DNA from 4 places in the Streptomyces hawaiiensis genome. Region 1 is predicted to be linked to each of the others. Evidence: riboswitches for the same ligand, from Rfam matches in the RefSeq annotation. Region 1 holds a riboswitch; each other region holds the start of a gene.

What was found. A riboswitch is a leader RNA that binds a small molecule or an ion and turns the genes downstream of it on or off. The one in region 1 is predicted to bind cobalamin.
Region 2: linked by a shared signal. The riboswitch ahead of CEB94_RS06695 (ABC transporter substrate-binding protein) and the one ahead of CEB94_RS36990 (energy-coupling factor ABC transporter permease) in region 1 are both predicted to bind cobalamin.
Region 3: linked by a shared signal. The riboswitch ahead of CEB94_RS09620 (cobalamin biosynthesis protein) and the one ahead of CEB94_RS36990 (energy-coupling factor ABC transporter permease) in region 1 are both predicted to bind cobalamin.
Region 4: linked by a shared signal. The riboswitch ahead of CEB94_RS12405 (SCO2321 family membrane protein) and the one ahead of CEB94_RS36990 (energy-coupling factor ABC transporter permease) in region 1 are both predicted to bind cobalamin.

Annotation. Positions count from the first base shown of each region.
Region 1 is NZ_CP021978.1:8,154,563-8,162,152, forward strand. Features, by position in the region: gene cbiQ (cobalt ECF transporter T component CbiQ) at 1-355, opposite strand, end outside; gene CEB94_RS36985 (energy-coupling factor ABC transporter substrate-binding protein) at 362-730, opposite strand; gene CEB94_RS36990 (energy-coupling factor ABC transporter permease) at 727-1,428, opposite strand; cobalamin riboswitch at 1,459-1,643, opposite strand; gene CEB94_RS36995 (serine/threonine-protein kinase) at 1,773-3,179, opposite strand; gene CEB94_RS37000 (MDR family MFS transporter) at 3,472-4,779, opposite strand; gene CEB94_RS37005 (ABC transporter permease subunit) at 4,776-6,587, opposite strand; gene CEB94_RS37010 (ABC transporter substrate-binding protein) at 6,677-7,590, opposite strand, start outside.
Region 2 is NZ_CP021978.1:1,448,155-1,455,744, forward strand. Features, by position in the region: gene CEB94_RS06675 (SixA phosphatase family protein) at 1-309, opposite strand, end outside; gene CEB94_RS06680 (hypothetical protein) at 306-1,022, opposite strand; gene CEB94_RS06685 (ABC transporter ATP-binding protein) at 1,126-1,923, opposite strand; gene CEB94_RS06690 (FecCD family ABC transporter permease) at 1,920-2,972, opposite strand; gene CEB94_RS06695 (ABC transporter substrate-binding protein) at 2,969-3,985, opposite strand; cobalamin riboswitch at 4,055-4,241, opposite strand; gene CEB94_RS06700 (CoA-binding protein) at 4,322-4,750, shown strand; gene CEB94_RS06705 (APC family permease) at 4,882-6,486, shown strand; gene CEB94_RS06710 (4-hydroxybenzoate 3-monooxygenase) at 6,509-7,590, shown strand, end outside.
Region 3 is NZ_CP021978.1:2,073,230-2,080,819, forward strand. Features, by position in the region: gene CEB94_RS09590 (hypothetical protein) at 1-280, opposite strand, end outside; gene CEB94_RS09595 (alpha/beta hydrolase) at 538-1,665, opposite strand; gene CEB94_RS09600 (class II aldolase/adducin family protein) at 1,750-2,481, opposite strand; gene CEB94_RS09605 (lysozyme) at 2,622-3,374, shown strand; gene CEB94_RS09610 (inorganic phosphate transporter) at 3,518-4,762, shown strand; gene CEB94_RS09615 (hypothetical protein) at 4,797-5,018, shown strand; cobalamin riboswitch at 5,134-5,291, shown strand; gene CEB94_RS09620 (cobalamin biosynthesis protein) at 5,392-6,345, shown strand; gene CEB94_RS09625 (cobyric acid synthase) at 6,347-7,590, shown strand, end outside.
Region 4 is NZ_CP021978.1:2,680,473-2,688,062, reverse strand. Features, by position in the region: gene CEB94_RS12415 (energy-coupling factor transporter transmembrane component T) at 1-641, opposite strand, end outside; gene CEB94_RS12410 (SCO2322 family protein) at 634-1,272, opposite strand; gene CEB94_RS12405 (SCO2321 family membrane protein) at 1,269-2,474, opposite strand; cobalamin riboswitch at 2,548-2,725, opposite strand; gene CEB94_RS12400 (phosphotransferase) at 3,008-3,688, shown strand; gene CEB94_RS12395 (SAM-dependent methyltransferase) at 3,723-4,538, shown strand; gene CEB94_RS12390 (helix-turn-helix domain-containing protein) at 4,542-5,447, opposite strand; gene CEB94_RS12385 (nuclear transport factor 2 family protein) at 5,505-6,023, opposite strand; gene CEB94_RS12380 (Strvi_7410 family MBL fold metallo-hydrolase) at 6,099-7,124, opposite strand; gene CEB94_RS12375 (aldehyde dehydrogenase) at 7,282-7,590, shown strand, end outside.

The sequences.
Region 1 (7,590 bases):
ACAGCAGCACGCCCAGGGAAGCCGCCGAGGTGCGCAGCAGCAACTCCCCGGCCCGGACCGGCCCATCACCCGCGAGGGAGACGAAACCCCCCGGTCCGCCCACCTGGACGAGCAGCGTGACCGCGCCGGTCACACAGAAGCCCAGCGGCACCCGGTAGGCCCGCCACAGCCGCCGCCCGGGCACACCGGCCGGCCCCAGCAGCACCAGCAGCGCCGTCAGGAGCACCAGGGCGGCCCCCGGCCAGGGCGGCAGGGAGATCGCGAGCACGGTGAGGCCGAGCCCGAGCACGGCCTTGTCCACGGGATGGCGGCGGCGCCAGCGACTGCTGTGCGCCGCCGCGTCGATCGGCAGCACCCGGGCTCAGTCCTGCTCCGCGGTGGACTTCCCGGCGGCACCGGCGAGCGCGCTGCCGGCCTGCCGCTCCAGCGCCCGCTGCTCGCCCTGCCGCCGCCCCCGGCGCAGACCGAAGTAGTAGGCCAGGACTCCGGCGCCGAGGGCCGCTTGGAGGGCGAACAGCGCCGACTCGATCTCACCGGACGGCGGCTCGTACAGCGGCGAGAACCACGGCTCGTAGTCCGGCTTCAGCTCGGTGATCGCCGTCTCGGCCTCGGCGTCGGCGCCCGTGAACGGCTCCTTCTTGTGGTCGCCGAGGCCGAGCGCCAGGGGCAGCACGGCGAGCGCGGCCACGGCCAGCAGCAGCACCAGGTTGATCTTCGTGTTCCTGTTCATCGGGCCACCGTCTCGGTCTCGGTCCGTGCCCGCTTCCTGGCGAGGAGCACGCCCAGCCGGGTCAGTTCGCCCTTGCTGGACTGCACCAGCAGCCGCATCACGAGCACGGTCAGCAGGCCCTCGCTCACCGCGAGCGGAATCTGGGTGACGGCGAAGATGGACCCGAACTTGCCGAGCGCGCCCAGGAATCCGCTGCCCGGGTCGGGGAACGCGAGCGCCAGCTGCACGCTGGTGACGCAGTAGGTGGACAGGTCGGCGACGAACGCGCCGCAGAACACGGCCACCATCAGCGGCGCACCGGAGCGCCGCAGCAGTGCGTAGACGGCGTACCCGGCCCAGGGACCGACGATCGCCATCGAGAAGACGTTGGCGCCGAGCGTGGTCAGGCCGCCGTGCGCGAGCAACAGCGCCTGGAAGAGCAGGGTGATCGTGCCCAGCACCGCCATGATGGGCGGCCGGAACAGGATGGCTCCCAGGCCCGTGCCGGTGGGGTGCGAGCAACTGCCGGTGACAGACGGCAGTTTCAGGGCGGACAGGACGAAGGTGAAGGCGCCGGACGCACCGAGGAGCAGCGTGCTCTCGGGGTGCTCGCGCACTTCACGGGTGAGCGACCGGACCCCGTGGACGACGAACGGCGCCGACGCGACGCCCCAGGCGACCGCGTGCGCCGGAGGAAGGAAACCCTCGGCTATGTGCATGGCTCAGCAGACCCTCTCCAGCACCTCGTGGATGGTTGACGCGCCTTGGCCGGTCTCCTGGCTGACGGGTACCACCGCCCGGACTCCGCCTTCCCGGGTCACAAGGACCCAGTGGCCGCCCGCGAGGGCTGGAGCCGGACTTCCCGATTCACAGTGGCGAGGGCCGCACCGGCATCACACCGGATTTCCCGTTCACCAAGGCCTGGTGACAATAAGGCCGGGGTAAGGGCGGTGACAAGCCACCCAAGGGGCGCGCGAGGGGGCGCCCGCTCGCACACCGGCGCATCCCCCCACTGATCCACACGCTGCGGGCAGGGCCCCGCCGCGCGGCTTCGGAGCCCGCGTCAGTCGTCGCCTCCGTCGTCTCCACCGTCGTCGCTCTCCTGGTCTTCCCCGGCCTGGCGCGGCTTCTCCGGCTTCGGCTGCCGCGGCCCGCCGTTGCCCGCCTCCTCCGTCGGAGTCACGGCGCCGGGCGCCGGCGCGGGAGGGGTCGGGGAAGCGGCCGGCGCGGACGGAGTGACATCGGCCACGGTGCCGGTCGTCGGCGTCCCGGCTGCCCCCGGCCCGGTCGCCGGGCCGGTCGCCGGGCCGGCCGCCGGGGCGGCTTCCGGATCGGAGGAGACAGACGAGGCGGAGTCGCCCGACGGGGTGGCGGCGGGGCTGCTCGCAGTCGGGGACGCGTCGGGTTCGGTGCCCTCCGCGGTCGTGTCGGGCGAGAACCAGCGCATGCCGATGAGCATCGCGGCGAGGAAGAGCGCCGCGGCGGCGGCCGTCGCGGCCAGTCTCGTCCGGTTGCCGAGGCCGCCGCGCCCGCGGGGGCGACCCGAACGCCCCGCCTGGGCGGCCCGGGCGGCGGTGCGGTGCCCCGTGGTCGCTGGCAGCGCGTACGTGGTCGGGTGACTGGTCTCGGCGGACGCGCTCGGACCGGGCGCGGCGTGCGCCGCCGCGGACGCGGTCGTCGGCCGCAGCGGCGGTGAGGCCTCCGGCAGCGGCTCGGGCAGGCCCCGCCAGGCGCCCCCGGCGAACCACTCGGCGGCCTGCTGGGCGGTGGGCCGGTCCTCGGGCTGCTTGGCGAGCAGACCGAGGAGGTAGTTCTCGAACGCCGGCGGGAGTCCGGTGACACCGAGCTCGCGGGGCGGCACGGGGGTCGAGTCGAGATGCTGGTGGAGGAGGGCGACGGCGGTGTCGGCCTGGAACGGCGGGCGGCCGCTGAGGAGCTGGTAGAGCACGCAGCCCAGGGAGTACATGTCGGAGGCGGGCCCCGCCTGCCGGCCAAGGGCCCGCTCGGGCGCGAGGTAGAGGCCGGTGCCCACGATCTGGCCGGTGGCGGTGAGCGCGGCGCCGGGGTCGTCGAGGAACCGCGCGATACCGAAGTCGCCGATCTTCAGCGTGCCGTGGGCGTCCAGCAGCAGGTTGGCGGGTTTGACGTCCCGGTGCACGATGCCCTGCGCGTGCGCGGCGGCCAGCCCCGCAGCGGCCTGCGCGGCCAGACGGGCCACGTGCTCGGCGGGCAGCGCGCCGGAGCCGTTCAGCACCCCGGCGAGAGAGTCGCCCTCGACCAGCTCCATCACCAGATACAGCCGGTTGTCGTACTCGCCGAAGTCCAGGACACCGACCACGTTGGGGTGGTTGAGACGCCCTGCGGTCTGCGCCTCCAGACGGAACCGGGAGGCCGCCGTGGCATCGGTGTCCTGGGGAGCAGCAGCTTGAGGGCCACCGCTCTGGCGAGCGTCTCGTCGTACGCACGCCAGACCTCTCCCATTCCACCGCGCCCGATCTCAACATCCAGCCGGTAGCGGCCCGCTAGCAGCACTCGTCCTCGTCTCCTGCGTGGGAAGGTCGTCGCCGCAGGCCGAACTCCCCGCTTCTGCACGGGGATTGGTGGGGGGTGCCGCAGCCGACCCAGGATACTGGCGCGACGTGACCACCGGTCTCCGCAGCGGTGTCCTCAGAGGGTGCGGACTCGGAAATCCCGGAGCGAAGGAGTCGCCCGCCGGAGTGAAGGTCCCGCGCGCCCGGTTGCCGCAGGGCGCCGGCGCCGTTTCAGGCCGCCGCACCCGCCCCCTTCTCACGGCGCGGCACCACAGCAACCGCCAGAGCCGGTACGGCCGCGAGGACCAGCCACGGTACGGCCGCCGGCAGGCCCAGGTCGAGCAGGAAGCCGGTGGCGGCGCTGCCGGCCAGGACGATCAGCCCGGAGACGGACGACAGCGCACCCATGTAGAGCCCGAGCCGGCCCTCCTCGGCAAGGTCGGGCACCCAGGCGCGGGCGGCGGGCACGACCAGCATCTGCCCCACGGTGAGCAAGATCACGAAGCCGGCGGCCGGCAGCAGCCCGGCGGTGCCCGTCCAGCCGGCCGGGCGGGCCGCGGCCACCACCGCGAAACCGGACGCGATCAGCAGCAACCCCGCGGTCATGGAGCGGCGCAGGTCGAGCCGGTCGCCCGCCCAGCGGGTCACCGGCAGCTGGGCGAACACCACCAGCACCGAGGACAGCGCGAAGAGCCAGGACAACGGCGCCTGGGAGCCCGCCGCGCGCTGCACCTCGTCCGGCAGGGCCAGATACAGCTGGTTGTAGGCGAGCAGATAGGTGCCGTAGGCACAGCACAGGGCGAGGAAGCGGCGGTCGCGCAGCAGGACGCGGGCCCCGCCCCGCTTCCGGACGCGGATCCGGCCGGGGATGTGCTGCGGCATCAGCCACAGGTGCCCGGCGAGGACGAGCACGAAGACCGCGGCACCGGCGAGGCACGCGGTGCGGAAGTCGACGGCGAGCAGCAGCGCGCCGAGCAGCGGCCCGACGAACGCCCCGGCCTGGCCCGCCACGCTGAACAGCGCGAGGACACGGGTGCGCGGGCCTCGCCCGTCCTCCTCCCAGACCACCGACTGGCGGGCCACCTCGGACTCCACGGCGGGGGAGAACAGCGCGGCGGCGAATCCGATCACCAGCACCGCCCCGATGACGGTCCAGCTCGCCTCCGCGTACCCGAGCCACACGAACCCGGCGATCCGCAGCACGCAGCCGGCCAGCACGACCGGCCGCACCCCGAACCGGTCGACGAGCCAGCCGCCGACGACGAACAGCCCCTGCTGGCTGAAGGTGCGCAGCCCCAGCACGAAGCCGACCAGCCAGCCCGCCATGCCGATCGCCGTGCCGAGATGCTCGGCGAGGAACGGCAGGACGGCGTAGAAGCCGATGTTGAAGGCGAGCTGGGTGAGGATCAGCAGCCGCAGCAGCGGCGACAGGTCCTTGCAGAGGCGCCAGGTGCTCTCGCGCGGGGACTTGGGTGGTGTTCCTGCGTCGGAGGTCCGGGTGGCCTTGCGGGCCAGCACCCGGGAGAGGAGGTCGGTCATCGTTCTTCCGTCTGTGAGGCGGGCACGGGAGTCAGGAGGGGCGCGCGGGGGCGGTCCCGTTGCCGCCGCGGGGCCGGTATGAGCCGATCCACGGGTGGTTCGGCCGGGCCGGCGGGCCGTTTGCGCCGCCGGGGCAGCCGTACGCCGCCCGCGGCCGTCACCGCGAGCGCCCCGAGCAGGGCGAGCACGGCGGCGGGGAAGAGGACGGCCCACGGGGCACGCTCGGCGTACGGCTGGTTCTCGGCGAGCAGCAGGCCCCACTCGGGGGACGGCGGTTGGGCGCCCAGGCCGAGGAAGCCGAGCGCGGCGAGGCTCAGCGCGACCCCTGGGAGCCGGAGCAGGGCGTGCCGGGCGACCGGGGGCAGGACGGCCGGCAGCAGTTCGTGCCGGAGCAGGTACCAGGGGCCGGCGCCCAGCGCCCGGGTGGCCGTCAGATGGGTGGTCGCGCGCTCCTGCCGCAGCAGGGAGGAGGTGTGCGCGGCCAGCGGGGACCAGGCCACGACGGCCACGGCGAGCGCGGGTGTCCAGGGGCCGCCGCCGATGACGCCGGTGACGAGGAGGCCGGCCAGCACGGGCGGTACGGCACTGAGGGTGTCGGTCAGCGGCCCGGACAGCCTCGGCAGCAGTCCCAGCAGCAGCCCGGTGACGAGGGCGGCGGCGCTCACCGCGAGGGCGGTGCCGAGGGTGGTCAGCGCGCCGTGGGAGATCCGGGCGAGGATGTCGCGGCCGAGCGCGTCCGTGCCGAAGGGGTGCTCCGCGGAAGGGGCTTGCAGCCGGGCGAGCGTGTGCAGGACGAGCGGGTCGCGGGGCAGCCCGAACCCGATGACGGCGGCCAGCAGTCCCCCGTAGAGCAGCGGGAGTGCGCGGGGCGCGGGCGGCCGGGGCCGGTGCAGCGACTGCAGGGCGCCGTCGCGCAGCGCCGGACCGATCAGCAGCCGGGCGGCGAGCCGGGCGAGAACGCCGGCGGTGGCCGCGAGCAGGACGAGGGCGAGCGTGCCGGTCTGCAGGGCGGGCAGGTCCTGGGCGAGTGCGGCGTTCAGGGTGAGCCGGCCGACGCCCGGGATGTCGAAGATCTGCTCGACGGCGACCGATCCGCCGGTCAGTCCGACCACGAACAGCGCCAGGTTCGGCAGCAGTCCCGGCACGCAGCGGCGCACCGCCTGCCGGGCCACGGACTTCTGCGGGACACCGCGTGCCGCTGCCGCCATGGCCCAGGGCTCCGCGAACGCGCCGGGCAGCAGGTCGTCGAGCATCCGCCCCAGGACCGCCCCGGCGGGCAGGCCGAGGGCGAGCGAGGGCAGCACCATCCACTGCGGCCCGTACCAGCCCAGGGCGGGCAGCCATCCCAGCTGCACACCGATCACCGAGGCCAGCACCGAGGCGACGAGGAACTCGGGCAGCGCGGCCAGCACGGCCGTCGCCGTCCCGCCGGGGCGACGGTCGGCGAGCCGGCCCCGCGCGCCCAGCCGGAGCGTACGGGCGCAGACGGCGGCCGCCGTGCCCGCGGCGACCACCAGGGCCCCGGCCATCAGCAGCAGCGACACGCCGAGCGCCTGTACGACGCCCGGCAGCACCTGGGTGCCGGACACCCAGGACGTGCCCGCGTCCCCGTGCGACAGCCCGCCCAGCCAGCGGCCGAGCAGCGGCAGCGGGCCGTCGTCGAGGCCCAGCTGGTCCCGGATGGCGCGCAGGGTCTCCGCAGTGGGGTCGCGGTCCGCCGACCGCGCCCGGAGCACGGTCAGCGCGGGGTCGGTGCGCGAGAGCCACGGCAGCAGGCCGATCCCGCAGACCAGACAGGCCACGAGCACCGTCCGCCACAGCAGCGTCGGGGCGCTGCTGCGCGCGAGTGCGCGCAGAGCGGCGGCGGCACCTTTCGTCGAGGACGTGTGCGAGCTGTTCAGCGCCGGGTCCCCGTACCTATGAGGGTGCGCTCGTAGGGATCGGGCAGCGCGCCCCGCACGGACGTCGCGATGCCCGCGACGAGCTTCAGATGCACCAGCGGGATCACCGAGTCGGTGCCGAGGACGGCCGCCTCCGCCCGCATGGCGGCGTTCTGCCGCCCGGCGGTGTCGGGCTCGGCCCGGGCGGCGGCGACCAGCCTGTCCACGTTCTCGTCGCACAGGAACGACAAGTTGTTGGAGCCGTCGCAGGTGTAGTCGCTCGCGAGGACGGTGACCGGGTCGCCGGTGTCCAGCATCATGTTGCGGGAGAAGACCGCGGCGTCGAACTTGCCGCCCAGCAGGTCGCCTTCGAGACGCGTGTACGTGCGCACCTCCAGCTTCACCTCGAACCCCGCCTTCCGCAGCTGCTGCTGGAGTACCTGGGCGGCCTCCGGCAGCTCGGGCCGGTCGCTGTAGGTGGCGAGGGTGATGCTCGTGCCGTCGGGATCGGCGGCCCGGGCCCGCCCGGCGGGTTCGACGCGCTTGCCGGCCGCCCAGGTCAGGGCCGGACCGAACAGGCCCTGTGCGGGCACGGCGTATCCCTCGTAGGCGCCCTTGGCGATGACCGAGGTGTCGATCGCCTCGCGTGCGGCTGCCCGTAGCCCCGCGTCGGTGAAGGCGCCGGACTTGGTGTTGAGGTAAAGGCTGGTGTTGCGGGCGGTGTTGACCTCGTGGACGGTGTCCTTGTCGAGGGACGACACCTGGGCGACGGGAAGGGACTCGGCGATGTCGACGTCGCCGGTGCGCAGGGCGTTGGCGCGGGCGGTGCCGTCGGAGACGAACCGGGCGGTGATGCCGGACGCCTGGGCCCGGCCGCCCCAGTAGTCGTCGAAACGGTCGAGTGTGGCCGCCGTGTCACCGTCGACCGCGG
Region 2 (7,590 bases), 6.7 Mb from region 1:
GTGGACGACGGCCAGCAGGCCGGAGGGGCCGGCGGCGTACAGCCGCCGGTCGTGGCGGACCGGCGGGGGTGTGCCCCACTCGGCGGCGGCCAGGCCCCAGGTCCGGCGGGCGCGTACGGCGGTGGAGCACAGCGCGAGGTCCGGCAGGAGGTCCGCGTCGGCCAGGGCCCGCCCGGCTGCGGGGGCGTCCCGGCGGCCGCGCGGGGCGAGAGGACGTTCGTGGTCGGCGACGTCCAGGGGCCAGGCGGACTTGGCGTGCCGCAGCACGACCAGGCGGCGCTGCGGGCCTGCTCCGGCGCGTTCGATCACGACGGGGATCCCAGGTCGCGGGTGAGGTCGAGGCCGAGGAGCCGGTCGGCGTAGGCGTACGTCTCGAACCGGGCGCCGTCGGGCAGGTCCGGCTCGGTCTCGACCTGACGGAGCACGTCCAGCACCCGGGGCACGTCCAGGTCGTCCTCCCAGGCGTCGCGCAGCCGCCCCCGCACGGCGTCGGGAATCGGCCGTGAGGGCTGCCGTGCCCAGCGGGCGACCGCACCGCGCCAGCGGGCGAGGGTGGCGCGGGCGTCGTCGAGTCGGGCCGCCTCCAGCCGGACGGGGGCGCTGTGGTGACGGGAGATCAGGGCGAGGCGCAGGGCGGCGGGGTCGCAGTGGTCCGTCGGGCCCGGCTCGACCGGCGCGACGGCGATCCGTACCCCGTCGGCCACCGCCCCGCCCTCGGCGGTGACATGGACGACCTGGGCCTCGCCCAGGCCCGCACCGACGTCGGGGCTGTCCTCGAAAGGGCGGATGCCGAGCGTCGCGGCGCCCGCGCGCAGCTCCGGCTGCCGCCGGCCGCCGGTCAGCAGGGCCCAGACCGGTGTGCCGCCGAGTTCCAGGGTCCGCACGAGCAGGTCCCCGACGAGCAGCACCCGCAGGTTCGTCGTGTCGGAGCCGGGCGCGTGCACCACGACACGGGTCAGGCCCCGGCGGGCCGGGGCGGGGTCGACCGGCTCACGGGTTCGGGCGTCGATGATGCGCAGCACGAGGTGAGCGTAGGCGGGCGGGCGGGCACGCGCAGGCAGGTGCGGCGTTTTCCGGCCACCGTGGCGACAATCGCCCCACCAATGGCGTGCCCGGCCGCTCCTGTCAGGCCAGCGTGCCCAGGAACCGCACATGGGGCCGCCCCTCGGGCCCTTCGCGGCTGACGGCGGCCCGCACCCCGTACACCTCGGCGATGAGCTCGGCCGTGAGGACGTCCTCGGGGGTGCCTCCCGCCACGACCCGCCCCGCGGACAGTACGACGACCCGATCGCAGTACATCGCCGCGAGGTTGAGGTCGTGCAGGGCGACGACGGTCGTGACCGGCAGGCCTGTGACCAGGGTGAGCAGGTCGAGCTGGTGGTGGATGTCGAGGTGGTTGGTGGGTTCGTCGAGGAGGAGTTCGCGGGGTTCCTGGGCGAGCGCGCGGGCGATCTGCACCCGCTGGCGTTCGCCGCCCGAGAGGGTGTGCCAGAGTCGGCCGGAGCGGCCGTCGAGGCCCGTGCGCTCCAGGGCGGCGCGCACGGCCCGCTCGTCGTCCGCGCAGGCGGGTGTCCAGGCGCGGCGGTGCGGGACGCGACCCAGCCGCACAATGTCCTCGACCGTCAACTCCACCTGGGTGTCCGACTGTTGCTCGACGACGGCGAGGCGGCGTGCGACCGTGCGGCGGGGCAGGTCGCCCAGCGGTGTGCCGTCGAGGGTGACGACTCCGGAGGTCGGCGTGAGCAGCCCGGCCAGCAGCCGCAGCAGCGTGGACTTGCCGGAGCCGTTGGGACCGAGGACGCCGACCGTGGAGCCGGTCTCCGGGGCGAGGGCGACGCCGTCCAGGATGAGACGCCCGCCGGCACTGCGGCTGACCCGGTCGGCCCGCAGCCCCGCCCCCGCCGTCGCCCCCGCGCCGCTCACCGCGCCCTCCGCGTCCGGTACAGCACCGCCACGAACGCCGGCACCCCGATCAGCGACGTCACGACCCCCACCGGAACCTCCTGCGGATCGAGGACCGTTCGGGCCAGGGTGTCCACCCATACGAGGAACACCGCCCCCGCGAGGGCGGTGACCGGCAGCAGCCGCGTGTGCCCGGGGCCGGTCAGGGCCCGGGCGGCGTGCGGCAGGACCAGTCCGACGAAGCCGATCGCCCCGGCCGAGCTGACCAGCGCGGCGGTGAGCAGGGCCGTGACGCACAGCAGCACCAGGCGGGTGCGGGCGACGGACACCCCGAGCGCGGCCGCCGCGTCCTGCCCGAAGGCGAAGGCGTCGAGGGTACGGGCGTACGACAGGCACACCACGAGCGCCACGGCCAGCACCGCCAGGCACAGCCATACGTCGGTCCAGCCGGCGCCGCCGAGTGAGCCGAGGAGCCAGAACAGCACACCGCGGGTGGTCTCGGCGTCGGCGGAGGTCATCACGACGAAGGAGGTGAGCGCGGAGAAGAGCTGCATGGCGGCGACGCCCGCGAGGACCACCCGGTCGGTGGTGCCGCCGAGGGTGTGGCTGAGCAGCAGCACCAGCGCGAAGGACAGCAGGGCGCCGAGGAACGCGCCCGCCGACACCGAGAGGGCACCGCCACCCGCGCCGAGCACGACCACGAGGACCGCTCCGGTGGAGGCGCCCGAGGACACCCCGAGTACGAAGGGGTCGGCGAGCGGGTTGCGCAGCAGCGACTGCATCACCGCCCCGCACACGGCGAGTCCGGCTCCGCACACGGCCGCGAGCAGGGTGCGCGGCAGTCGCAGCTGCCAGACGATCCCGTCCCGGATCGGCGTCAGCTGCGAGCTGCCGAGGCCGAGGTGGGCGGCCACGACGGACCACACGTCACCGACGCGGAGGTCGGCGGGACCGATGGTGAGGGCCACCGCGACGGACGCGGCGAGCGCGACGGCCCCGGCCGCCCCCAGGGCGAGTCCGGCCCCGCGCCGGGGCCGGACCCCGGCATCCGGCGGACCTTGGGCGGTCACTTCACCAGCCCGGACCGGCGCAGCCCGGCGGCCACCTGCTCCACGCCCTCGACGGTGCGGATGGTCGGGTTCATGGCCTGCCCGCTGAGCAGCACGTACCGCTTGTGCCGGACGGCGTCCATGTTCCTGGTGACCGGGTTGGACTCCAGGAAGGCGATCTTCTTCGCGGCCGACTCGGCGGTCTGCGACTTACGGGTCAGGTCGCCGATGACGAGGACGTCGGGGTCGCGGTCGGCGACCGTCTCCCAGTTGACCTGCGGCCACTCCTCGTGTGTGTCGTCGAAGACGTTCTTCGCGCCGAGGGCCCGGGTGATGATGCCGGGCGCTCCGCAACAGCCCGCCATGTAGGGCGACTCGGAGTTCGCGAACCAGTAGAGGAGGGTGACGTCGGAGGCGTCGATGCCCGCCGTGGCCTTCTTCATGCGCTGCCGGAGGGAGGACACGAGCGCGTCGCCGCGACCCTTCACTCCGAACACGGTCGCGAGGTCACATACTTCGCCGTAGACGGTGTCGATGCCCAGAGCCTTGTCGCGTGCGCCGTCACCGCCGCCCGAGTTGTCCTTGCCCGCGCAGTCGGACGGGGAGACGTAGGTGGGGACGCCGAGCTTCTCGAACTGCTCGCGGGTGGCGACGCCGCCCTTGCCGAGGGTGGAGACGAACGACGCGGCGACGAAGTCGGGCTCGGCGTCCAGGACGCGTTCGAAGGACGGGGTGTTGTCGGCGATGCGCGGCACCTCGGCGTCGGCCTTCTCCAGCCCCTTCATCACGGGGTCGGTCCAGGTGGCCGTGCCCGCGAGGCGGTCGGCCAGGCCGAGGGAGAGCAGGATCTCGGTGGTGCCCTGGTTGAGGGACACGGCGTGCCGCGGCGCGGCCGCGACGCGGACCTCGTGCCCGCAGTTGGAGAGTGTGACGGCGGCCTTCGCGTCGGTGGCCTCGGCGCCCCCGCAGCCGGTCAGGAGCAGGGAGCCGGCCGCGAGCAGGGCAGCGGCACGGGCGGGTGGAGCGAGGGGCACGGGAACCAGTCCTCAGTCGTCGAGGGCCCATTCGCGGAGCCCGGTCGTACGGTGCTCCCCCGCCGCGTGCGGCCGCGGGGGCCGCCAGCAGGTCTTCGGACTCGGGTTCACCCGGTGCGGGACGCCTTCCCGGACGACCGAGTCGTCCAGTGGCCGAGGCCCCGCCCGTCCCCCTCACCGCTGCGCGTCAGTTCCGGATTCGCACCGGATTCCCTGACCCACGTACATGGGTTCGACTGGCCTCGGCAAGCTATCACGGAGGCGCCCGGGAATCACCGCGCACTCCGCGTCGTTGCCGGGAGAGCAGTTCGTCCACGACTCCCGAGGAGGCCGCCGGTGTACGGCGACGAGGCAGCGGTCCGCAGGATCCTCACCGAGCTCGGCGACACCTGGGCCGTGGTGGGCCTGTCGTCGAACGAGCAGCGGGCGGCGTACGGCGTCGCGGCCGTGCTCCAGCGCTTCGGCAAGCGCGTCGTGCCGGTGCATCCGAAGGCGGAGACGGTGCACGGGGAGAAGGGGTACGCGAGCCTGGCGGACATCCCCTTCGACGTGGACGTCGTCGACGTGTTCGTGAACAGCGACCTCGCCGGGGCCGTCGCGGACGAGGCGGCCGCCAAGGGCGCGAAGGCCGTCTGGTTCCAGCTCGGCGTCATCGACGAGGGGGCGTACGACCGGGCCCGCGCGGCGGGGCTGGAGATGGTGATGGACCGCTGCCCGGCGATCGAGATCCCACGGCTGTCTCATCACCGCGTACAGGAATCCTGAAGCGTTTCCCACGAAACACCCGCGCCCGGTCAAGGCTGCACAACTGGTCTTCTTCCGCCGGCTGACCGATTCCTAACCTGAGGCCTCTTGCTCCGGACTCTTCGAGTTCACTGATGAGAGGCCCCGCATTCATGGAAAGAAACGGCCTGCGCCGGGATGTCGGGCTGATCGGGCTCATGTGGGCGTCGGTCGGGTCCATCATCGGCTCGGGCTGGTTGTACGGCGCCGAGAAGGCCGTCGTGGCGGCCGGCCCCGCGGCGATCCTGTCCTGGCTGATCGGCGCCGTTGCGATCGTGCTGCTGGCCCTGGTGCACGCGGAACTCGGCGGCATGTTCCCGGTCGCGGGCGGCACGGCCCGTTATCCGCACTACGCGTTCGGCGGGCTGGCCGGCATGTCCTTCGGCTGGTTCTCCTGGCTCCAGGCGGCGACGGTGGCCCCGATCGAGGTCGAGGCCATGATCGGCTACGCCGGACACTGGCACTGGGCGCGGGGCTTCCAGCACGCGAAGGACGGGACGCTGACGACGAGCGGCTTCGTCGTCGCCGTCGCGCTGATGGCCGTGTTCGTCGTCGTCAACTTCCTCGGCGTGCGGATCCTGGCCCACACCAACAGCGCCGCCACCTGGTGGAAGGTGGCCGTGCCGCTGGCCGCGATCTTCATCATCGCGGCCGGCAACTTCCACCCGGGCAACTTCACCGAGCACGGCTTCGCCCCGTTCGGGGCCCACGGGGTGCTGAGCGCCGTCAGTTCCAGCGGCATCATCTTCGCCCTGCTGGGCTTCGAGCAGGCGATCCAGCTGGCGGGCGAGAGCCGCGACCCGCAGCGGGACCTGCCGCGCGCCACGATCGGCTCGGTCGCCATCGGGGCGGCCATCTACGTCCTGCTCCAGGTCGTCTTCATCGCCGCCCTGCCGCTGAGCTCCTTCGCGCACGGCTGGACCAAGCTCGACTACCCCGGCATCAGCGGCCCGTGGGCGGGCCTGGCGACCGTGGTGGGCCTCGGCTGGCTGAGCGTGGTGCTGTACCTGGACGCGGTGGTCTCCCCCGGCGGCACCGGCCTGATCTACACGACGGCCACGTCCCGCGTCTCCTACGGGCTGGCCCGCAACGGCTACGCGCCGAAGCTCTTCGCCCGCACCGACGCGCGCGGTGTGCCGTGGTTCGGGCTGATCGTGTCCTTCGTGACCGGCGTGGTCTGCTTCCTGCCGTTCCCGAGCTGGCAGCAGCTGGTCAGCTTCATCACCTCGGCGAGCGTGCTGATGTACGCGGGCGCCCCGCTGGCCTACGGCGTCTTCGCGGACCGGCTGCCGCACCGGGCGCGCCCCTACCGCCTGCCCGCCGGGAAGGTCCTCTCGCCGCTGTCGTTCGTGGTGGCCAACCTCATCATCTACTGGTCCACCTGGGACACCCTGTGGCGGCTCGGCGTGGCCATCGTCCTCGGCTACGTCCTGCTCGGCGGCTACGCCTGGTACGCCACCCGCAAGGGTCTGCCCGACGCGCCCCGCCTCGACTTCAAGGCCGCCCAGTGGCTGCCCGTCTACCTGCTGGGCATGGGCGTCATCTCCTGGCAGGGCGGCTTCGGCGGCCAGGGGCACCTCGGACTGTGGTGGGACATCCTGGTCGTCGCGGTGTTCTCGCTGGCGATCTACTACTGGGCCCGGGCCTGCGCCTCCCCGTCCGGGGAGATCGAGCGAAGCATCGAGGAGGTGACGGTCGAGGAGGTGCCCGTCCACTGAGACCGGCCTCCATAATGTGCGCATGACCCACGCCTTTCCGCCCGCGGACTCCGGCGCCCCGCAACGCTTCCCAGTCGTTGTCGTGGGTGCCGGTCCCGCGGGTCTGACGGTCGGCAACATCCTGCGGGCCGCGTCCGTGGACTGCCTGGTGCTGGAGACCGAGACCCGGGAGTTCATCGAACAGCGGCCCCGGGCCGGGGTCATCGAGGAATGGGCCGTACGCGGCTTGGAGAAGCGGGGTCTCGCCCGCAATCTGCTGGACAGCGCGGAACTGCACACGGCCTGCGAGTTCCGCTTCGTCGGGGAGCGTTATCGGTTCCCGTACGGCGAGCTGACGGGCAGCCACCACTTCGTCTACCCGCAGCCGTTGCTGGTGACGGACCTGGTGCGCGAGTACGCCGATGTCCGGGGCGGCCGGATCCGCTTCGGCGTCCGGGACGTGCGGGTCCAGGACCTCGGCACCGACCGGCCGTCGGTGTCGTACACCTGCCCCGAGACGGGTGAACGCCACGTCGTGCACTGCGACTTCGTCGCCGGGTGCGACGGGGCACGCGGAGTGACCCGGGCCTCGCTCCCGCCCGAGCGGGTCCGGATCGCGCGGCACGACTACGGCATCGGCTGGCTGGCCCTGCTCGCCGAGGCGCCGCCGTCCGCCGACTGCGTGCTGTTCGGCTGCCACGCGCGCGGCTTCGCCGGACAGATGCCCCGCAGTCCGCAGGTGACCCGCTACTACCTCCAGTGCCCGCCGGGCGACGACCCGGAGAACTGGCCGCACGAACGCGTCTGGTCGGAGCTCCAGGAACGGCTCGGGGCGGCCGGTGTGCCGCCGCTGACCGAGGGCCGGCTGATCGAGAAGCGCGTACTGGACATGCACGATTACGTGGTCGAGCCGATGGTGCACGGCCGGCTCTACCTCGCCGGGGACGCGGCCCATCTGGTCGCCCCCATCGCCGCCAAGGGCATGAACCTCGCCCTGCACGACGCCTTCCTGCTCGGCGACGCCCTGGTCGCCCGGCTGACCACCGGCGACGGCAGCGGCCTCGACGGCTACGCGCAGGCGTGTCTGCGGCGCGTGTGGGACTACCAGGAGTTCTCGCAGTGGCT
Region 3 (7,590 bases), 6.1 Mb from region 1:
CGGCCCGTTCGGCCGTCGCGTCGGAGAGGGTGGCCTTGCCGCCGTCGGTGGCGCTGTCGCGGCCGGGGCCGAGCGCGGCGTCGGCCCAGCGGGCGACGCGGGCCGCGTCGGCGAGACCTGAGCGTGCGCTTCTGGCCAGCTCCGCCGGTGCCGGGGTGCCCTCCGGGGGGCGGGGTGCGGGGCGGCGCGAGCGCCGCTGGTTCATCGCTGGGGGGGCGGCGGCCAGGGGTCGCGGGCGGACGAGTCGAAGCCTGGAGTCGCGCGGGATACGGGACGTCACGGGGGCAGTCTTCCGGTTGACGGTCCGAAAACCCAAACGGAATGTCACGGCGGGCGACGGGGATGGCCAACGCACCGGTTCCCGTGAGCGGTCGAGGGCCGGGAACAGGCCAGTGGTACGCCGCTAAACGGAATCGTGGCGACCGGTCGGTGCGGGGCGCGACGGGACGCGGTCGCGACGGGGCGAAGGCGGCGTGAACGGGGGGTGCGTGAGAAGCCGGCACGGCAGGCCGCATCGACGGGTGTGCGGGCAGGGGGTCACATGAGGGGCGTCAGGAAGCGCCGGAGCGCTTCCTCGTAGGCCTTCGGGTCGGCGTTCCACATGGCTCCGTGGGGAGCGTTGCCGACGGTGCGCAGGGTGACCGCGTCGGGGCGGGCGTCGGCGAGCCGGCGGGAGAGCTGCCATGGGGCGACGGTGTCGTCCGGGCCGTGGAAGACCAGCGCCGGGACGCGCAGCCCGTCGGACGGGGCCGGGCCCGCGACGCGGTCGCCGGACAGGCCGGTGCGTCCCTGGGCGGCGCGGACCGCGAGGGGCAGCAGCGCGCCCGGGGTGCGGCGGGCCGAGGCGAGGGCGCGCAGGGTGGTCTCCCAGGCGAGCACCGGTGAGTCCAGGACGAGCCCGGAGACGCGGTCGCGCAGCCCCGAGCGCTCGGCGGCGCGCAGGGCCATGGTGGCGCCGGTGGACCAGCCGTGCAGGACGACCTGCCGGGCTCCGTAGCGCACGGCGTAGCGGATGGCCGCGTCGAGGTCACGCCACTCGGTCTCGCCGAGGTGGTTCAGGCCGTCGGGCGGGCGGGGTGCGCCCAGGTCGCCGCGGTAGGCGAGGGCGAGCACCGGGAAGTGGTTGCGGTGCAGGAACGGCATGACGTTCATGGCGAGTTCCCGGGTGGCGCCCAGGCCGTGCACGGCGATCACCCAGGTGTCCCGCTTGCCCGGCACGAACCACGCGGGCAGGGCGCCGAGTTCACCGGGGACGTCGACGTCGGCGTGTTCGATCCCGAGGGCGGCGCTCGGGTTGCCGACGTATACGTTCGGCGTGAGCCAGACCTTGTCACCGGACTTCAGCGTGCCGTGCGTGACGCTCTCCAGACGGCGCACGACGGTGTCGGCGGGGTGCGGGGCGCCGGTCAGGACGGGGCCGACGACCGCGTGGGAGCCGTCGCCGGACAGGCCGTAGCGGCCGGGGCGCAGGGCGGCGAGGTCCCGGGTGAGGCTGATCTGCCCGGCAGCCGTGCCGTGCACGGTGAGACGGGGCTCGGTGGGCAGGGGCCTGCCTGGGGGCGCCTTGAGCGCGGCGTCGCTGGCGAGCCGGCCGGCGGCCACCGCGGCGGCACCGGCCCCGAGCACGGCGGTGACGGCAGCGGCCGTCGCTTTGACAATGCGCACGGCTTCAGTGTCCTGGCGGATTCCGTGGGCGACCAGTGGGCGGGAGCGGCGGGGTGATGCCCGCGGGTGCCGTGCGGACGGCACTCAGCCTCGCTGGCCGTAGCCGCGCAGGCGTTCCTCCACCTCGGTCAGCTGCTCCCCGGACAGCAGGCTCGGGGTGAGGCCGGGCACCGAGGCGGCGGTCAGCCACAGGCGGCACATCCACTCCAGCTGGGCGGTGCGGTCGTAGGCCTGGGCGAGGGTGGTGCCGTAGGTGACGGTGCCGTGGTTCTGCAGGAGGCAGCCGGAGCGGTCGGCGAGGGCGCGGAGCATGTTCTCGGCCAACTCGTCGGTACCGTACGTGGCGTACGGTGCGACCCGGACGGGTCCGCCGAGCGCCGCGGCCATGTAGTGGATCAGCGGGAGCTCGCTCACGAGCGTCGAGACGGCCGTCGCGTGCACGGCGTGGGTGTGGACGACGGCCAGGGCGCCGGTCGTGCGGTAGACCGCGAGGTGCATCGGCAGCTCGCTGGTCGGGACGAGGGTGCCGAGGACCTGCCGGCCGTCGAGGCCGACGCCGGTCACGTCGTCCGGGGTCAGCCGGTCGTAGGGGACGCCCGACGGCGTGACCAGGACGGTTTCCCCGACGCGCACCGAGACGTTGCCGGACGTGCCGACGACGAGTCCGTCCGAGACCGTCCGGCGGGCCGTCGCGACGAGGTCCTCCCAGGCGCGCGCCTCCTCGGGGCGCGCACTCCGGCGCCGCGGCTCCCCCGCGCCCCGTTCGCCCTTCCGTGCGTCCCCCGTGCCCCGCTCGTCGCCCCGCTGCTCAGCCATGCCGCGATCCTGCCAGGCAGGATGGCAACGCGCCGCGCGGAGGGGGCACTTCTCGTGACCGGAGATCTCCGGTCATTCAACGATCTTCCCATACTATCTGGTGGATTTGCCGTGCATGTCGCCCTTCCGGGGGGAACCACATGGCCCGTGACCGCACACCGACCCGCCGCCGCGGCCGCTTACTGGCGGCATCCGCGGCGGCACTCGCCCTGGCCGGGACCGCGCTCGCCGGAGTTCCGGCCTCGGCGGCGGGCCGCCCGAAGGGGCACGACGTCTCGTCCCATCAGAGGAACGTCGACTGGCAGGACGCGAAGAGCAAGGGCGCCCGGTTCGTCTACGTCAAGGCGACCGAGTCCACCGCCTACCGCAACCCCTACTTCGGGCAGCAGTACAACGGCTCGCGCGCGGCGGGCCTGGTGCGCGGCGCGTACCACTTCGCCCTGCCGAACCGGTCCTCCGGTCAGGCGCAGGCGGCGTACTTCGCGCGCAACGGCGGCAGCTGGACCGCGGACGGCTGGACGCTGCCGCCCGCGCTCGACATCGAATACAACCCGTACGACAAGAAGCACAAGTGCTACGGCCTGACGAAGACGGGGATGGTCGGCTGGATCAAGGCGTTCAGCGACGAGGTCGAGCGGCTCACCGGCCGCCGCCCGGTGATCTACACGACCGCCCACCGGTGGAGCACGTGCACGGGCGACAGCGGCGTCCTCGCCGCCGGTCATGCCCTGTGGATCGCCCGCTACGACACGTCGGGCCCCGGGACGCTGCCGGCCGGCTGGTCCTCCTGGACCTTCTGGCAGCACGACAACGGCAGCGGGACCTTCCCGGGTGACCAGAATCTCTTCAACGGGTCGCTCGATCAGCTGAAACGGTTCGCGCGAGGCACCTAGCCACCGGGGCGCCGGGCCGCCGCTCCGGGGCGTCGCCGCGACCCCCCGTTGCGGTCACCCCTGCGCCCCTCTCAGTTCATCTTCCGTTCACTCAGGTTGCCTACGTTCATACAGCCAACGACCTCGAACGATTGCCTGGGTAAATGGAAAGCTTCTCGCTGATCCTCGCGATTGTGGTGGTAACCGCACTCGCGTTCGATTTCACGAACGGTTTCCACGACACCGCGAATGCGATGGCCACGACCATTTCCACGGGCGCCATGAAGCCCAAGGTTGCGGTGGCCATGTCCGCGGTCCTCAACCTGGTCGGCGCCTTCCTGTCCGTCGAAGTCGCCAACACGATCTCCAAGGGCCTCGTCGACGAGGCCGGCATCCGTCCTGAGGTCATCTTCGCCGCCCTGGTCGGCGCGATCCTCTGGAACCTGCTGACCTGGCTGGTCGGCCTGCCGTCCAGCTCCTCCCACGCTCTCATGGGCGGTCTGATCGGTGCCACGATCGCCTCGGCGGGCGTCGGCGCGGTCCACGGTGACGTGCTGGTCACCAAGGTGCTGATCCCGGCGATCGCCGCCCCGCTGGTCGCGGGCCTCGCGGCGATGCTGGCGACGCGGCTGACGTACTCCCTCGGCAAGAAGGCCGACGGCAAGGCGTCCCGGAAGGGCTACCGGGCCGGCCAGATCGCCTCGGCGGGCCTGGTCTCCCTGGCGCACGGCACCAACGACGCCCAGAAGACCATGGGCATCATCACCCTCGCCCTGATCGCCGGCGGCACCCTCGCCCCCGACTCCGACCCGCCCATGTGGGTCATCCTCTCCGCGGGCGTCGCGATCGCGCTCGGCACCTACCTGGGCGGCTGGCGCATCATCCGCACCATGGGCAAGGGCCTGACCGACCTCCAGCCGCAGCAGGGCTTCGCCGCCCAGACCTCCGCGGCCACGGTCATCCTGGCCTCCTCGCACATCGGTTTCTCCCTGTCCACCACCCACTCCGTGTCCGGCGCGGTGATGGGCGCGGGGCTCGGCCGCAAGGGCGGCGTCGTCCGCTGGTCGACCGCGACGCGGATGTTCGTCGCGTGGGGTCTGACGCTGCCGGCGGCGGCCCTGGTGGGTGCTCTCGCCGAGTACGTCACCGGCTTCGGCGCCTGGGGCACCGCTGTGGTGGCCGTCTTCCTCATCGCCTCCAGCGCGGCGATCTGGAAGCTGTCGCGGCGTGAGATCGTCGACCACACCAACGTCAACGACACCGACGAGGCGGAGCCCGCGGGCGTGGTCACCACGGCGATGGCCGCCGTGACGCCGCCGCCGGCCGGTACGCCGGCGGAGGAGCCGGTGCCGTCGTTCCCGGCCCAGGCCACCGTCGAACGGACGCCGACCACGACCACGACGGTCTGACCCCGCCACCCGGTTACAAGGAAGAGTCTCTGAGATGAAGATCGACTGGGCGGCCCTCGGCTCCGTCTTCGGTGTCAGCCTCGTGGTCACCGTGGCCCTCGTCGGCCTGTTCACCCTCGGCATCACCGGCCTGTCGCGCCGCGAGCGTGCGGTGGCGGAGGGCGGGTCCGCGAGCCTCGCGGTCACCGGCGCGTACGCGTGCTTCGCGGCGTGCGCGGCGGCTGTCGGGTACGGCATCTACCTGATCGTGGCCTGACGGCCCGACCGCACATCGTCCACCGGGCGGCGCGGGACTTCGGTCCTGTGCCGCCCGGTCGTCGTGTGTACGGAAGGGGACGATGTGGGGTTCTGCACACTCTCCCCTCGCAGGTCAACGGCAAGTTGACGGCGGTTCCCGGCCGTGGTGGACTGCCGGGGCCAGTACGGCGGCAGGAGAGGAAGCCGGTGAAAGTCCGGCGCGGTCCCGCCACTGTCACCGGGGTAGCAATCCCCGGGAGCCAGGAACTCTCACCGCCGGTCTCGTCGAACCAGGGCGTGGACACCCTGAGTGAGGACACGTATCGCCATGCGCGGCTGCCCATCCGGTTTCAACATCCCACCCCTGCCTGCCTTTCCGGCCGGCTGAGCCCATGGGTGCCGGTCGCGTCTTCGCGTACGGCGCCGCCGCCGGTCTGATCGGTGACCTGCTGCTCGGTGATCCTCGCCGAGGGCATCCGGTCGCCGCGTTCGGGCGGGCCGCGGGCGCCGTGGAACGGGTGTTGTGGCGGGACCACCGCGGGTGGGGCGCGCTGCACACCGCCGTGTGTGCCGGAGGGACAATCGCCCTCGGGTCCGTCGCCGCGCGTGCCGTGCGGACCTCCGGCGTCGCCTCCGTCGCGCTGACCGGAGCCGCCACCTGGGGTGTCGTCGGGGGGACTTCACTCGCCCGGGAGGCACGGACCATCGGGCGTGCCCTGGAGGCCGGGGACGTCGAGGCGGCCCGGGCCCGGCTGCCGCATCTGTGCGGGCGGGATCCGCAGGCCCTCGACGCCGACGGTATGGCCCGGGCCGTGGTCGAGTCCGTCGCCGAGAACACCTCCGACGCGGTGGTGGGGGCGCTGGTGTGGGGGGCCGTCGGCGGGGTGCCGGGGCTGCTGGGTTTCCGGGCCGTCAACACGCTGGACGCCATGGTCGGGCACAAGTCGGCCCGGTACCGCCGGTACGGGTGGGCCTCCGCGCGCCTGGACGACCTCGCGGGGTGGCCGGGAGCACGGCTGACCGCCGTACTCGCCGCCCTGGCCGGGCCGGATCCGCGGGGGGCCATGCGGGCCTGGCGGGACGACGCGGCGAAGCATCCGAGTCCCAACGCCGGGCCTGTGGAGGCCTCGTTCGCGGGGGCGCTCGGGGTGCGGCTGGGCGGGACGCTCTCGTACGGCGGGCGGATGGAGCACCGGCCCGTGCTGAACACGCAAGGACGTGCCGTCGGTACGCACGACGTCGAACGGGCCGTGCGGCTCTCGCGGCGGGTCACCTGGCTCGCGCTCGGGGTGTGCGCCGGTGCGCGGCTGCTGAGGAGTGCGCGGTTGCTGAAGAGGGGGAAATGACATGGGCGGTGGTCTTCTCGTCGCCGGTACCACCTCCGACGCCGGCAAGAGCGTCGTGACCGCCGGGATCTGCCGGTGGCTGGTGCGCCAGGGCGTCAAGGTCGCGCCCTTCAAGGCGCAGAACATGTCCCTGAACTCCTTCGTGACGAAGGAGGGGGCCGAGATCGGGCGGGCCCAGGCCATGCAGGCGCAGGCCTGCCGGGTCGAGCCGACCGCGCTGATGAACCCCGTGCTACTCAAGCCCGGTGGCGAGCAGAGCAGTCAGGTCGTGCTGCTGGGCAAGCCGGTCGGCGAGATGAGCGCGCGCGGCTACCACGGCGGGCGGCAGCAGAGGCTGCTCGGGACGGTGCTGGACTGCCTGGAGCAGTTGCGGGGCACGTATGACGCGGTGATCTGTGAGGGGGCCGGTTCTCCCGCCGAGATCAATCTGCGGCGGACGGACATCGTGAACATGGGGATCGCCCGGGGCGCCGGGCTGCCCGTGCTCGTGGTCGGCGACATCGACCGGGGCGGTGTGTTCGCCTCGTTCTTCGGGACGGTGGCGCTGCTGTCGCCCGAGGACCAGCGTTACGTCGCCGGGTTCCTCGTCAACAAGTTCCGCGGGGACGTCTCCCTGCTGGAGCCGGGCCTGGACATGCTGCTCGGCCTCACCGGGCGGCGCACGTACGGCGTACTGCCCTTCCGGCACGGGCTCGGGATCGACGAGGAGGACGGGCTGCGCGTCTCCCTGCGGGGCGCCGTGCGGGAATCCGTCGTCGCCCCGCCCGTCGGCGAGGACGTGCTGCGGGTCGCGGTCTGTGCCGTGCCGCTCATGTCCAACTTCACCGACGTGGACGCCCTGGCCGCCGAACCCGGGGTCGTGGTGCGGTTCGTGGACCGGCCGGAGGAGCTGTCCGACGCCGACCTCGTCATCGTGCCCGGCACCCGCGGGACGGTCCGGGCACTGGAGTGGCTGCGTGAGCGGGGGCTCGCCGAGGCCCTGGTCCGCCGGGCCGCCGAGCAGCGGCCCGTCCTCGGTGTCTGCGGCGGTTTCCAGATCCTCGGCGAGCACATCGAGGACGACGTCGAGAGCCGCCGGGGCCACGTCGACGGGCTCGGGATCCTGCCCGTGCGGGTGCGGTTCGCCCGCGAGAAGACCCTCACCCGGCCGGCGGGGGAAGCCCTCGGCGAGCGGGTGGAGGGCTACGAGATCCATCACGGCGTCGCCGACGTCACCGGGGGAATCCCCTTCCTGGACGGCTGCCG
Region 4 (7,590 bases), 5.5 Mb from region 1:
GAGACGGAGCGCTCCAGCGCGCCCTCCAGGACCGGGAGCCCCACGTGCAGCAGGCCCCTGACGCCCTTGTCCGGGCGCCCGCGCAGGCGGCGGGCGGCGCGCAGGCGCTGGACGTCGGCGATGAGACTCGGGGCGAAGGTGAGGGCGACGACGACCGCGACGCCCATCTCGTACAGGGCGCCCGGGAGGGACTTGAGGAGGCGGGAGGGGTTGGCGAGGGCGTTCGCGGCGCCCACGCAGATGAGGAGCGTGGCCAGCCGCAGACCGTCGTACAGGGCGAAGGTGAGGGCTTCCGCGGTCACCTCGCCGCCGAGGCGGATGCCCTGGGCCCAGGCGGGGAGGGGGACTTCGGGGAGTGTGAGGAGGGTGTGCGTGCCGGGGATGGGGGAACCGAGGACCGTCGCGAAGAGCAGACGGACGAGGATCACGGCAAGGGCGAGTTTGACGAAGGCGCCGTAGGAGCGGGACCAGGGGGTGTCGGGGCGGCGGGCGGCCACGACGTAGGCGGAGACCGCGATGAGGAGGGCGAGGAGCAGGGGATTGGTGGTGCGGGTGGCCGCGGTGCCGAGGGACAGCGCCCAGAGCCACCAGGCGCCGGGGTGCAGTTGCGCCCGGTGCCGGCCCCGGGTGCCGCTACCCACGCCGTCGTACCTGCCAGACGGCCGCCCCGCCCAGGACCACCACCACGGCGACACCCGCCAGCAGGCCCAGGGACGGGCCGTCGTCCGAGGGGGTCTTCTTCTCCGCTGCCGGCTTCTGCTGCTGCGTCTCCTTCGGTGAGACCTGTTCGCCGCAGCCCTTCTCCGGGTAGCCCGAGATCGCGCACAGCAGGGCGTTGGTGTCGTAGCGCAGCGGCTTGGCCACCGCCGCCAGGGCCTCGGCCGTCGTCGCGTCGGGGGAGACCCGGGCGCAGGCCGTGCGGGCGGCGGGAGGGGTTTCGCCCTCGGGGCCGTCCGACGGTGTGCCGAAGTCGATGACCAGGGCCACTCGTTTCCTGCCGTCCTGCGCGGGCGTCTTCGCACAGATCGTCGCGAAGTCGGCCTCGCCGCGTGGCCGGGTCGCGTCCGCCGAGTCCTCGCTCACCGCGAAGCGGAAGCCCTGGACGTCGCCGTCCGAGGGGCGGGCCAGGGACGGGCCCTGGGTGGCGTAGACCCAGTGGCCGCCGTCGCGCTCCCAGAACGACCAGTACCGGTAACCGGCGGCCTGGGCCTGGCCCGCGCCCGCGCACAGCAGGAGCGAGGCCAGGAGGAGGAGAACGGCCCGGCGGATCACAGCTGCCGCTGCTTCTTGCGGCCGGTGAACAGGAACCCGATGCCGATTCCGGCGACGAGACAGACGCCGACGTACCACCAGACCCCGAAGAAGTCGCCGGAGTCCTCCTTCTCGTCCGAGGCCTTGGTCTTCTCGGCCGTCTGCGGGGCCGGGCCCGTCGCGTTGAGCTGCTTGACGAGGTCCGCGCCGCCGAAGTCGCGCGGGTTCGTGCCCGTCGCGTGGGCGGCGAAGATCAGCTGGGCGTAGGCGGCCGGACCGCTCTGCGCGGCCCAGGACGCGGAGTTCTTCTCCAGCCACCGCACGGACTTCTCCGCCTGCGCGGTGTCCCCCCGCGCGGCGAGCGCGACGACCGCGTCGGCGGTGTTGCCGAAGTCGGGCTGCGGCTCGGCACCGGCCAGGGCGGACATGAGGTGGTGGTCGTCCTCGGCGAGGGCTGAGGTGAGGTAGCTCGCGCCGTTCGCCGCCGCCTGCTGTGGCGTTGCGGCCTTCGCGCAGGCCGCGTCGGACTTCTCGCCGGGCTTGACGACCATGCCCTTGCCCAGCGCGCCGAGCACACCGGCCGCCGTGGCGTCCGCGTTGGCGGCGAGGTCGCCCTTCTTGTCCGGCTGGAACGCGAAGGCGCCGTCGCCGTCCCCGTCGCAGGGCAGGGCGAGCTTCAGCAGCGCGTCGTAGGGCGACTTGCCGTCCTTGTCGACCCCGTCCGGCTTCTCGCCCGCGGCGGCGAGCGCGCCGACGACGATCGACGTCGAGTTGGTGTCGCTGGCCCCGCCGGGCGAGTAGCCCCAGCCGCCGTCCTTGTTCTGTACGGACTTCAGCCAGTCGACGGCCTTGCCGGTGGTGTCGTCGTGCCCGCCGAGCGCGGTGAGGGCCTGCACGGCGGCGGACGTGGCGTTGGTGTCCAGCATCGTCTTGGCGTCGCACGCGGCGGCGGGGTCGGGGCGGTAGGAGGCGAAGCCGCCGTCCGGGCACTGCTGGCGCACCAGCCACCGCACGGACTTCGCCGCCGGCTTCACACCCACCGTGTCCTGCGCGAGCAGCGCGAGCGACTGGCGCCAGACGCCGTCGAACTTGGGGTCCGTGTCGCCGTACAGGGCGGAGGGGAACGCCTGGGAGGGCGACGGGGACGGGTCGGCGGCGGCCGGGGTGGCGGCGCCGATCACGGCGACGGCGGCAAGGACCGCGGCGCTGCGGCGGACGTTCATGATCGGCGGGTGCCTCTCCCTGTGGGGGAGCCGGGCAGCACGGGCACCCCCGGGCGGCTCGGCTCCGTATACCTCGACGGTGCCGTGCACGGCGGGCTGCCGGGCACGTGAGCCGGTCACGAAACCGTACGAAGCGATCCGGCTCACCGCCGCGGCGGGCGGTTCACGGTTGCGGGTCAGCGCCGGAATTGCACCGGCTTCCCCCCGTACGGTGTGATGACGACCCGCTTACTGTACCTGGGCGCGGAAAACCGGCCGAGGGGCCGGGTTGGGTGGGGTGGCTTCGCTTCGTGTGGGTGGAGGTGCCGGGGTGGCTTCGCTTCTGTCGGCCTGGGCGGCGGGGTGGCTTCGCTTCATGTCGGCCTGAGTGGCGGGCGGCGGGGTGGCTTCGCTTCATGTCGGCCGGTGCCGGGCGGCGGGGCGGCTTCGGTTCGAGCCGGCGCGGCCAGGTGGGCAGGGGCCTCGCTCCGTGTCTGGCGGCAGGGGCTTCGTCTCGTCGGCTGGGCGCCGGGGCCGCGGGGTAGCTTCGCCCCATGCCGACCACACCACCACCGGGAAAGCTGCTCGGCTCCGGGCGACGGGCCGATGTGTATGTGATCGACGAGGCGTGGGTGCTGCGCCGGGAGCGCGGCGGCGGGGGTGACGCTGCGGCCGAGGGGGCGGTGATGGCACATGTGCGTGCCCACGGCTATCCGGCGCCCCGGGTCCGCCCGACCGGTTCGCGCACCGACCTGGTGATGGAGCGGCTCTCCGGCCCGACCATGCTCCAGGCCTGCCTGGCGGGCAGCTTGGACGTGGCGGAGGCGGGCTCAATCCTCGCCCGGCTGCTGCGCGACCTCCACGCCGTCCCCGCCCTGCGCTCCACCGACCCCTCCGTCCGCATCCTCCACCTGGACCTGCACCCGGAGAACGTGATCCTCACCCCCGGCGGCCCCCGTGTCATCGACTGGTCCGACGCGGTGGAGGGCGACCCGGGCCTGGACTGGGCGGCGACCGCGGTGATCCTCGCGCAGGCCGCTGTCGCCGGCGACAGCCTCTCCGCGCCTGCCGGCGCCATGCTGACCGCCCTCCTGGCCGGTCCGTCCCCTCTCACGCGCCCGGCCCTGGCCGAGGCCCTGCGCCGCCGGGGCGCCAGTCCGACGATGAGCCAGGTGGAGGTCGAACTCCTGGGCCGCGCAGAGGAGTTGATCCTCTCCAGGGCGTGGAGCGGCTAACGTGGGGCCCCCGACCACACACGCAGGAGCGTCCATGACCGACCAGGTGGAGAACCCCGAGCAGGAGCCGTTCCCCAAGATCGACACCTCGGTGCCGCACTCGGCCCGGATCTGGAACTACTGGCTGGGCGGGAAGGACAACTACGAAGTCGACCGGGTGGCCGGTGACGCGTTCCGCGAGGTCTTCCCCGGCATCGAGACCGGCGCCCGCGCCGCCCGCTACTTCCTCGCCCGTGCCGTGCGCCACCTGGCCGCCGAAGAGGGCATCCGCCAGTTCCTGGACATCGGCACCGGCCTGCCCAACGTGGACAACACCCACCAGATCGCCCAGCGGGTGGCCCCGGAGAGCCGGATCGTCTACGTCGACAACGACCCGCTGGTGCTGGCCCACGCCCGCGCGCTGCTCACCAGCACGACGGAAGGCGTCACCAACTACGTCGACGCCGACCTGCGCGAGCCCGGCGCGATCGTCCGGGAAGCCGGGAAGACCCTCGACTTCGACCGGCCCGTCGCCCTCATGCTGATGGGCATCCTGGGCCACATCGAGGACCACGACGAGGCCCGCTCGATCGTGCGGCAGCTGGTGGACGCCCTGCCTCCCGGCAGCTACCTCGTGCAGTACGACTCCACCGACACCAGCGAGGAGTACGTCAGGGCCATCGAGCAGTACAACGACGGTGGTTCGATCCCGTACATCCTGCGCAGCCCCGAGCAGATCGCGCGCTACTTCGACGGTCTGGAGCTGCTCGAACCGGGCGTGGCCTCCTGCTCGCGCTGGCGTCCCGACGCGGCGGCCCTGGGCCTTCCCGCCGAGGTCCACCAGTACGGCGGCGTCGCCCGCAAGCGCTGACGCTCAGGTCTCCTGGAGGATGCGGTGCAGGATGGTCGGAGTCTCGTCCGGCGACTCGGCTTCGACCACCAGCCGGTTCATGGCATCCCAGTAGCACTCGATGTCGGCCGGCCGGTCGGGGTAGAGGGCGGTGGTGAGCTGCTCCAGGTAGACCACGTCGGGCAACTGCCCGCCGGGCAGCCGCAGAATGGTGACCGGACCGCCCTCCGCGGCGTGGGCGCCGGTGAGGAACGGCAGGATCTGCACCGTGACGTGCGGGAGCCGGCAGATCTCGATGAGATGCCTGAGCTGGTCCCGCATCACACCGACACCGCCGACCGGGCGGCGCAGCGCCGCCTCGTCGATCACGGCCCACAGCCGGGTCGCCGGCTGTCGGCGCAGGATCCGCTGGCGGGTCATCCGTAGCGCGACCCGGCGGTCGATCTCCGCCGCACCGGCGTCCGGGTGGGCGAGCCGGAGGTCGGCCCGGGCGTAGTCGGCGCTCTGCAGCAGGCCGGGGACGCGCTGGACCCGGAAGCAGCGGATGAGACTGGCCGCCTGCTCGGCCCCGAGATAGGTCTGCCTGTAGGCGGGCACGACATCGCTGTAGTACCTCCACCAGGCGGGGGTGTTGGCCTGCTCGGCCAGCGCCAGCAGGGTGGCGCGCTCGGCCTCGTCGGTGACGCCGTAGAGGGTGAGCAGATCGGCGACGTCCCGCAGTTTGAAGCCGTGGCGGCCCGCCTCCATCCGGCTGATCTTGGAGGAGGAGGCGCGGATGACGTGCCCCGCGTCCGCCCGGCCGATGCCCCGCTCCTCCCGCAGCTCGCGCAGCCGGGCCCCGAGGGCCAGCCGCGGCACCATGGGCCCGGCGCACCCGCTGTCCAGGGCCCCGCTGCCGGTCGATGTGCGTGCGGCCTCTTCGGTGCCCATGGGCATCTCTCCCGGTGCGAGCGTTGCTTCCGACCATCCTAGGGGCGCTCCGCGACGTCAAGCGCCTTGTGGAGAAGGCAGGTTCGGGCTCGGGGTGGGTCCGCCGAAGGGAAGGTGGAGGGTCCGTGAGGCGAGCAGCCAGGTCCCGTCGACCCGGTGGAAGGTGTCCTCGTAGTGTCCGATCTGGACCGGCGGCCCGGCCGGGATGACGCCGCCCTCGTAGCCGTCGACGCGATACGTCGTGAAGTAGGAGATCGCCCCGGCGGTGTCCGGGGACGTCACCGTGACCAGGACGTTGGACATCATGCGGCGGGAGAGCCGGTCGGCCGGACGGGAGCCGAAGTACCTCCGCAGGGCGTCGCGGCCCTTGACCAGCCGCCTGTCGTGTGGCCACTGCCAGACGCCGTCCTCGGTGAACAGCTCGGCGACGGAGGCGGGTTCGCCGAGGTCGAGCCGGTGGACGAAGCCGAGGATCAGACGCTCGCAGGCGCGTTCGGCGAGGAGGCGTTCCATGGCGTCCTTGGCGTCCATGGGGTCCGTGGCGTCTATGGAGTCTGTGGGGTCAATGAGGTCCATGGACGTTTCGTAGCACCCTCTGCGGGCCCTCGGCGACGCGATTGCTCCTCCCATCGCGCCTTGCTTGCGCCGCCTTTACACCGCCGTGTACGTCACCGGGTCGCTCCCCGGCACCGCCTCCGCCCGGCCCAGCTTCACCAGTCGCCGCAGATGCGCCTCGGCCTCCGAGACGGCGATGGTGCGGGAGCCGTACGGGATCTGGTCCCAGGGGCGGTTCCATTCCATGCGCTCGGCGAGCTGCCAGGGGGTGAGGGGCTCGGCGAGCAGGGCCAGCAGGGCGGTCAGGCGTGACTCGTGGTGGGTGAGCAGCTCGCGTACGCGGGCGGCGGCGTCGGGGAACGGGTGCTGGTGGGCCGGGAGGACCTCGGCGGGGGCCAGCCTGCCGACGCGCTCCAGGGAGTCGAGGTAGTCGCCCAGGGGGTCGGTGACGGTGGCGTCGTCCGGATCCTCGTAGAGGCCGATGTGCGGGGTGATCTCGGGCAGCAGGTGGTCGCCGGAGAACAGGCGGCCCCGGCCCGGGAGTTGAGCCGGGTGGGTCTCCTCCAGGTGGAGACAGACATGGCCCGGTGTGTGCCCCGGGGTCCAGATCGCGCGCAGGCGGCGGCCGGGCAGCTCCAGGAGTTCGCCGGGAACGATGTCGCGGTCGGGCAGGGCGGGGGAGAGGCCGGGCAGGGCGCGGGGCCGGGCCGCACGCAGCGGGGCGATGTGCTCCTCGGGCGCTCCGGCGGCGCTGAGCTTGGCCGTCATGTACGAGAACCAGCGCTCGGGGCGGGCCTCCCGGGTCCGTCGTACGACCGCGGTGTCCGCCGCGTGCATCGCGATCCACGCGCCCGACGCCTCCCGGACCCGGCCGGACAGGCCGTGGTGGTCCGGGTGGTGGTGGGTGATGACCACGCCGTGGATCTCGGCGGCCGAGGTGCCGCAGGCGGTGAGGCCCCGCGCGAGGGTGTCCCAGGACTCCGGGTCGTCCCAGCCGGTGTCGATCAGCACCGGGCCACGGTCGGTGTCGACGACGTACACCAGCGTGTGGCCGAGCGGGTTGTCCGGGATCGGGACCCGGAGGGACCGGACGCCCCCGCCGTGGTCGGTCACCTGTGTCATGGGCTCCCCTGTCGCCGACTCTCCGTCACTATAACTAGAACGGGTTCCATTGGGAGGCTCCCCGTGGTGCGCGGTCCGTGGACTCCTGTGGGCGGGGCTGGTATCAGTGGGCTTACCTGATGCACCGTCAGAGGACGCTCCCGGGGAGGCAGTCGCCATGACCGAGCTCGTGGAACACGGACAGCTGTTCATCGGCGGGGAGTTGACCGACCCCCTGGGCCAGGACGTCATCGAGGTGATCTCGCCGCACACCGAGGAGGTCATCGGACGCGTCCCGCACGCCTCGACGGCCGATGTGGACCGTACGGTGGCGGCGGCGCGGCGGGCGTTCGACGAGGGACCCTGGCCGCGGATGAGTCTCGACGAGCGGATCGAGGTCGTCAGCCGCATCAAGGACGCCATCGCCGTCCGGCACGACGAGATCGCCCGCGTGATCTCCGCCCAGAACGGCTCGCCGTACTCCTGG